Dinoroseobacter shibae DFL 12 = DSM 16493: one gene and its partner. The protein of the gene in region 1 interacts with the protein of each later gene in a pairwise test. Links are inferred from orthologs where the notes say so. Each region holds a gene or a part of one and is shown on either strand. Other genes may lie near its edges. The genes, in order: DSHI_RS07480 and sfsA.

Evidence for each region.
Region 2: the proteins of DSHI_RS07480 (region 1) and sfsA interact in binary tests that used the Escherichia coli proteins (3 or more experiments, as listed by UniProt). The link is inferred for Dinoroseobacter shibae DFL 12 = DSM 16493 from one-to-one orthologs.

Annotation. Positions count from the first base shown.
Region 1 is NC_009952.1:1,523,172-1,526,346, forward strand. The notes cover bases 20-2,876. They hold DSHI_RS07480 (glutamate-5-semialdehyde dehydrogenase), read left to right. Parts: upstream 20-743; coding sequence 744-2,009; downstream 2,010-2,876. Other genes in these bases: DSHI_RS07475 (VPLPA-CTERM sorting domain-containing protein), read left to right, coding at 20-641; DSHI_RS07485 (histidine phosphotransferase family protein), read right to left, coding at 2,024-2,638; DSHI_RS07490 (DUF3553 domain-containing protein), read left to right, coding at 2,668-2,853. Outside these bases: more of DSHI_RS07475, read left to right, coding at 6-19; olsB (L-ornithine N(alpha)-acyltransferase), read left to right, coding at 2,974-3,175. UniProt on the Escherichia coli protein: Catalyzes the NADPH-dependent reduction of L-glutamate 5-phosphate into L-glutamate 5-semialdehyde and phosphate. The product spontaneously undergoes cyclization to form 1-pyrroline-5-carboxylate.
Region 2 is NC_009952.1:116,060-119,350, forward strand. Bases 253-3,225 are described here. They hold sfsA (DNA/RNA nuclease SfsA), read right to left. Parts: upstream 2,120-3,225; coding sequence 1,385-2,119; downstream 253-1,384. Other genes in these bases: map (type I methionyl aminopeptidase), read right to left, coding at 523-1,338; DSHI_RS00590 (competence/damage-inducible protein A), read left to right, coding at 2,168-2,896; DSHI_RS00595 (GNAT family N-acetyltransferase), read left to right, coding at 2,893-3,225. In the rest of the region: more of DSHI_RS00595, read left to right, coding at 3,226-3,291. UniProt on the Escherichia coli protein: Binds to DNA non-specifically. Could be a regulatory factor involved in maltose metabolism.

The DNA of each region.
Region 1 (3,175 bases):
TAACCATGAAACTTGTAACCTGCGCGGCCGCAGTCCTTTTTTCCGCGGCCAGCGCCCCCGCCGCCCCCGTCACCTACGACTTCGAAGCGTCATTTTCCTTCCGCTCCAGTGACGTTCCGACAAACTCCGTCGCTGACGCGGCCGAGGACCTTGGAAATCTCTCGGGCAGCTTCACCTTCGACGATGAACTGCTTCGGACAGAGACCGGCGATACTGGTCCCAGTCCGAACTTTACCCGCTCGCTCTATTCGGTGATCGATTTGCGGGTCGATGGCCTCGATCTCTCGGGCGTCGCACTGCCGGACTTGTTTCGGATCGAAGAGAACGACGTCAATGACACCGTGGGACTGGTTTATGAGGTCGACCCGCCTGCGGTGTCCTGGGAACGAGTGAGCCTTTTTCTCATCGACAACACGCGCACGGTTTTCGACTCCATTGATCTGCCGGACACGATCGACCTTGCGGATTTCGACCTCGTTCAACTTTACTTCTTCGGCGCGAACGCGGACGGCGGGTTTGAGCGGACAAATTTCACCATTACATCCCTGTCCAAGGTGGCGCCAATTCCCTTGCCGGCCGGTGGGGCGTTATTGCTGAGCGGCCTGCTCGGGATGGTGCTGATGCGGCGCAGGCGGACCTGAGCTGGCCATCAGATCGAAGCCCCGGTTTCGCGCCGGGGCTTTTTCGTTGTCGGCGGGACAGGAGCGGGGTATTTCCTGCATCCAACAAAGGAGGCGCGAACCATGAAAGACTTCGCCGATATCCCCGCCCTGATGGCCGAGATCGGGACCGCCGCAAAGGCGGCCGCTGCGGAGTTGGCCTTTGCCCCGGCAGACCAGCGCGCGCAGGCGCTGACGGCCGCCGCCGATGCGGTTTGGGCCCGGCGGGACGAGATCATCGCAGCCAATGCGCGCGATCTGGATTATGGTCGCGACAAGGGGCTGAGCCCCGCGATGATGGACCGGCTCGCGCTCGACGAGGCGCGCATCCAGGGCATTGTCGACGGGTTGCGCGCCGTGGCCGCCCAGGACGACCCCGTCGGCGCGGTTCTGTCGGAATGGGACCGGCCCACGGGGCTGCATATCCGCCGGGTGCGCACGCCCCTGGGCGTGATCGGCGTAATCTATGAAAGCCGGCCCAACGTCACGGCGGATGCGGGCGCCCTGTGCCTGAAATCCGGCAACGCGGTCATCCTGCGCGGCGGGTCCGAGAGCTTCCATTCCTCAAGCCTGATCCATGCCTGCCTGAGGGACGGGCTGCGCGCCGCAGACCTGCCCGAGACCGCGATCCAGCTGGTGCCGACCCGCGACCGGGCCGCGGTGGGCGAGATGCTGACCATGACCGATACGATCGACGTGATCATCCCCCGGGGCGGCAAGGGCCTCGTGGGCCGGGTGCAGGCCGAGGCCCGCGTGCCGGTCTTCGCCCATCTCGAAGGGATCTGCCACATCTACGTGGATGCCGACGCCGATCCCGATAAGACCGCCCGCGTGATCCTCAACGCCAAGACCCGGCGCACGGGCATCTGCGGGGCGGCCGAATGCCTCCTGGTGGACCGCGCCTGGTACGACCGGAACGGCGCAACCTTCATCGCGGACCTCATCGCGGCCGGGGTCGAGGTGCGCGCGGACGACACCCTGCAGGCGATCCCCGGCACCGTCCCGGCCAAGGCCGACGATTTCGGCCGCGAGTTTCTCGACATGATCATCGCCGCGCGGGTCGTCGACGGGGTGGACGGGGCCATCGCCCATATCCGGCGCTATGGCTCGCAGCATACCGACTGCATCCTGACCGAGAACGACGCCACCGCCGCGCGTTTCTTCCAACGGCTCGACAGCGCGATCCTGATGCGCAACGCCTCCACCCAGTTCGCCGATGGGGGCGAGTTCGGCATGGGGGCGGAGATCGGCATCGCCACGGGCAAAATGCACGCCCGCGGCCCGGTGGGGGCCGAGCAGCTGACCTCTTTCAAATACCTGGTGGAGGGTGACGGCACGATCCGCGCCTGACCCCCCCGGGCCGCTCAGACACTCAGGGTCAGCGTCGCGTCGGTCCTCGATACGGAGATGGCATTCCCGGCCTCCCGCGCCAGTTCGGCCAGCAGGGGAAATTGCACCTGTGCGGGCCGGACCCCGTCCCAGGGGCCGTTCTGTGTCAGCCCCTCCCACAAGGTCGCGTCATAGGCAAAACGCTCCGCGCTGCCCTCGAAGACCAGGCCGCGCGCGCCCACATCCACCGCGCGGATGCGCCCGCCATAGGGCATCGCCGTCTCCAGGCATTGCAACGCCAGGAACCCGCGCTTGGCGGTCGACCGCAGCATGTCCTCCGGCTGCCAGTCGATCTGCAACCGGCTGCCCTGGTAGCTGCCATGGAGCGCACCGCGCAATTCCGCGCCCTTGATCATCTGGTTCTGCACCGCGTCGCCATAGGCGATCCGGAAAAACCGGATCCGGGCATTGGCGCTGGTGACGCTGTCTGCGATCAGGGTCATTTCCGGGCTTTCGGACGCCCCGGACATCTGCAAAAGCTCCAGACCATTGCCGATCGCGCCCAATGGGCTAATAAGATCGTGACAGATGCGAGATCCGATCAGCGCGCTCAGATCGCTGCGCGCCTGAGTCCCCCCAGGCTCATCCATAGCAACCTCCGTCGAAAGGACGTGCGGCCATGTCTGAACTCAACGCCCTGCTGGAGCCCGGGATGTTCGTGCGCAACCCCGCCGAGCCGGACTGGGGCATCGGACAGGTGCAGTCGAACATCGACAGCCGCATCACCGTGAATTTCGAGAACGAGGGAAAGGTGGTCCTCGACGGTCGGCGCGTCGCGCTGGATCGGCTTTTCGACATGGACTGACGTTCCTTGAATGAGTGTACCAAAAAGCTAACAACAACCCTAGGTTGTGTCAACGAATGTCATGTCCCATGGACGATGCGGATGACATGATGCCTGAACACGCCTTGCAGACAGCGGACCATGTTGACCCACACGCCCCGATTTGACGTGAAACTCGCCACCACGGCAGAGGAATTGCGTGCGGCCCAGCGGTTGCGCTACGAGGTCTTCGTGGCCGAGCTGGGCGGTGGCGGGGACCTGGTGGATCACGACGCGCGGCTGGAAAGGGATGCGTTCGATCCGCTCTACGAGCATCTTCTTCTGCGCGATCTGGCGCGGCCTG
Region 2 (3,291 bases), 1.4 Mb from region 1 along the record:
ACCGAAATCTGCGGTCGAAAACAGCGTAAACCGAAAAGGCGCGGTCGAATGGGGTGCAGGAAGCCTCGCGACTTTTCTGAGGAGCACCCCCCTCGAAATACCTGCCTTTTCTCGGATGTGATCGCGTCCTTGAGTCTTGCTGCCCTGGGAAGCACACCGAGGGACGGACGTTTGATCAGTCGGGCGCGGACTTCGCCCGAAAAGGTCTCGGTTGCCTGGACTTTGTTTCAGGTCTGTGCGGGCGAAATGCCCTGTTATGAGAGGATCCGTGCCGAACTCCAACGCCTCGGCTTCCCCGCCGATCCCAACAACAGGGTCATTTTCGAGCAGGCCGGATAGCGAAGTTTGGTAGGTGGAAGACCCTGGCGGCGTCGTGATGATTGCGGCGTGCAAGGGTCTTTGGGAGTTACGAATGCCCGGTGCCGCGGTGACCTTCTCACCGACGCCAAGAATGAACACTCCAGCACGGCAAGCCCCGCGGTCATGCTCACGGGTTTGCGCAAACCTGCGGAGCGCTGGCGATCAAGCTTTGTAGGTCGGGTGGAACAGGCCGCCCGGGGACAGGGTGAAGATCTCGCACCCGTCGGCGGTCACCCCGATGGAATGCTCGAACTGCGCGCTGAGGCTCTTGTCGCGCGTCACGGCGGTCCAGTCATCGGCGAGCACCTTGGTCTCGGGCCGACCGAGGTTGACCATGGGCTCGATGGTGAAGAACATGCCCTCTTCAAGGACAGGGCCCGTCCCCTTGCGTCCGTAATGCAGGACATTCGGCGGCGCATGGAACACCCGGCCCAGCCCGTGGCCGCAGAAATCGCGCACGACGGACATCCGGTGGCTTTCCACGAAGGTCTGGATCGCGTTGCCGATGTCACCGAAGGTATTGCCGGGGCGCACGGCCTTGATCCCCTCCATCAGCGCGTCATGGGTGACCTCGATCAGACGCTCGGCGCGGCGGTTCAACTTGCCGGCCACGTACATGCGCGAGGTATCCCCGAACCAGCCATCCACGATCACTGTCACGTCGATGTTCAGGATGTCGCCATCCTTGAGCTTCTTCTCTCCGGGGATGCCGTGGCAGACCACGTGGTTGATCGAGATGCACGAGCCGTGCTGATACCCCTTGTAGCCGATGGTGGCCGAGGTTGCGCCGGCGGCCTCCACCTGCTCTGTGATGATCCGGTCGAGCTCTCCGGTGGTCACGCCGGGCACCACATGCGGCGCGATATCGTCGAGGATCTGTGCGGCCAGTTTCCCCGCGGTATGCATGCCTGCGAAATCCGCGCGCTCATAGAGGCGGATACCATCCTTGGTCAGGGTCGTGCGCGGCTGTTCGTTCACTGAAGTCTCCATCACCCGGTAAGATAAGGGCTTTCGCAGCGGGCTTCTAGTCCTCGTTCTGCGGCGCTTGCGCCGCCGGATCGACCGGCAATGCCCGCCCCAGCGTTACACCGCCCGTGTCGATAAGCGTGCCGTAGCACAGCATCTCGACCCCAGTCGCGCGGGCCGCGTCGAACGCGCGGGCATAGCTTGGGTCCAGGTCCGGCGCCAGGCGTAGCCGTGTGCAATCCGTGCGCTGCACGAGGTAGAGCATAACCGCTCGGTGCCCGGCTTCGACCATGCGGGCAAGCTCGGCAAGATGCTTGGCGCCGCGGGTGGTCACACTGTCGGGAAACTCGGCCCAATCCTCTGCGCGGCGCAGATGGACGTTCTTGACCTCCACATAGGTGTCCGGAAGACCCGGCTCGGTCGCAAGGAAATCCACGCGCGAGTTGGTGCCGTATTTCACCTCCGCCCGGATGGTGCCGTAGGCGGCCAACTCGGTGATCGCGCGCGCCGCCAGCGCCTCGCCCACCACCTTGTTGGGCACCGAGGTGTCGATCCCCGCCATGTGCCCGTCTGCCAGTTCCACCAGCCGCCAGCCATAACGCAGCTTCTTCTTCGGATCGTCATTCGGCTCCAGCCAGATCCGCTGCCCCGCGTCCTTCAGGCCCAGCATGGCGCCGGGATTGGGGCAATGGGCGCGGACCTCTTCGCCGGTGTCCTCCAACACTGCGTCACTGAGAAAGCGGTTGTATCGCCGGACCAGCCGGGCGGGCACAAGAGGGGTTTGAAAGCGCATGGCGCGGACCTATACCCGGTCAAAGGGCAGGGCAAGGGACGTAAGGCCATGGCAACACCGACAGCAGCGATGATCGTCATCGGCGACGAAATCCTGTCCGGGCGCACCCAGGACAAGAACATGCATCATCTGGCCGGGGAGCTGACGGCCAAGGGCATCCCGCTGACCGAGGCGCGGGTGATCTCGGACGAGGCCGCGACCATCACCGCCACCGTGCGGGAGCTGAGCAGGCGATACACCCATGTGTTCACGTCCGGCGGGATCGGGCCGACCCATGACGATATCACCGCCGACGCGGTGGCAGCCGCCTTCGATGCGCCCATAGACGTGCGCGAGGATGCCCGTGCGCTGCTGGCCGCGCATTACGCCAAATCCGGGACCGAGCTGAACGCGGCGCGGTTGCGGATGGCGCGTATCCCCGAGGGCGCGACCCTGATCGACAACCCGGTCAGTGCTGCGCCCGGCTTCACCCTGGGCAATGTGCACGTGATGGCCGGGGTGCCGTCGGTCTTCCGCGCCATGGTCGCCTCGATCCTGCCCACGCTGACAGGCGGCGCGCCGGTCCTGTCCGAAAGCCTGCGCGTGATCCGTCCCGAGGGCGAGATTGCAGGGCCACTTGGCGCGCTCGCGGCGGAGTTCCCCGACCTCTCCTTCGGGTCGTACCCGTTTATCAAGGATGGCGTCTTCGGCGCGAATGTCGTGGTGCGCGGGACGGATGCGTCCGCGCTTGCCAAGGCGGTCGCGGCGCTGCGGGTGACCTTTCCGGATGCTGCATGAGCGGGATCTGGGACGCGATTGACGCCACTTGGGCGGCACCCCGGCTGCATCGGGTGGGCCCCTTCACCCTGCGCGAAGGGCAGGGCGGGGGCCAGCGGGTCTCGGCCGCCACCACCGACCAGGTGCCCAAGCCCGCCGAGATCGCCGCCGCCGCCCAGGCCATGCGCGCACTCGGCCAGCGCCCGCTCTTCATGGTGCGCGGCGCCCAGCGTGCGTTCGATTCGGCGCTGGAGGCCGCGGGATACGAGGTCAACGACCCGGTCATCGTGATGGAGGCCCCCATCGACACCGTGGCCCGGGACGGCCCGCCCCCGGTCAGCGCCTTTCCCATCTGGCCCCCGCTGCAGATCATGCAGGAGATCTGGGCTGAGGGCGGCATCGGCCCCGAGCGTCTG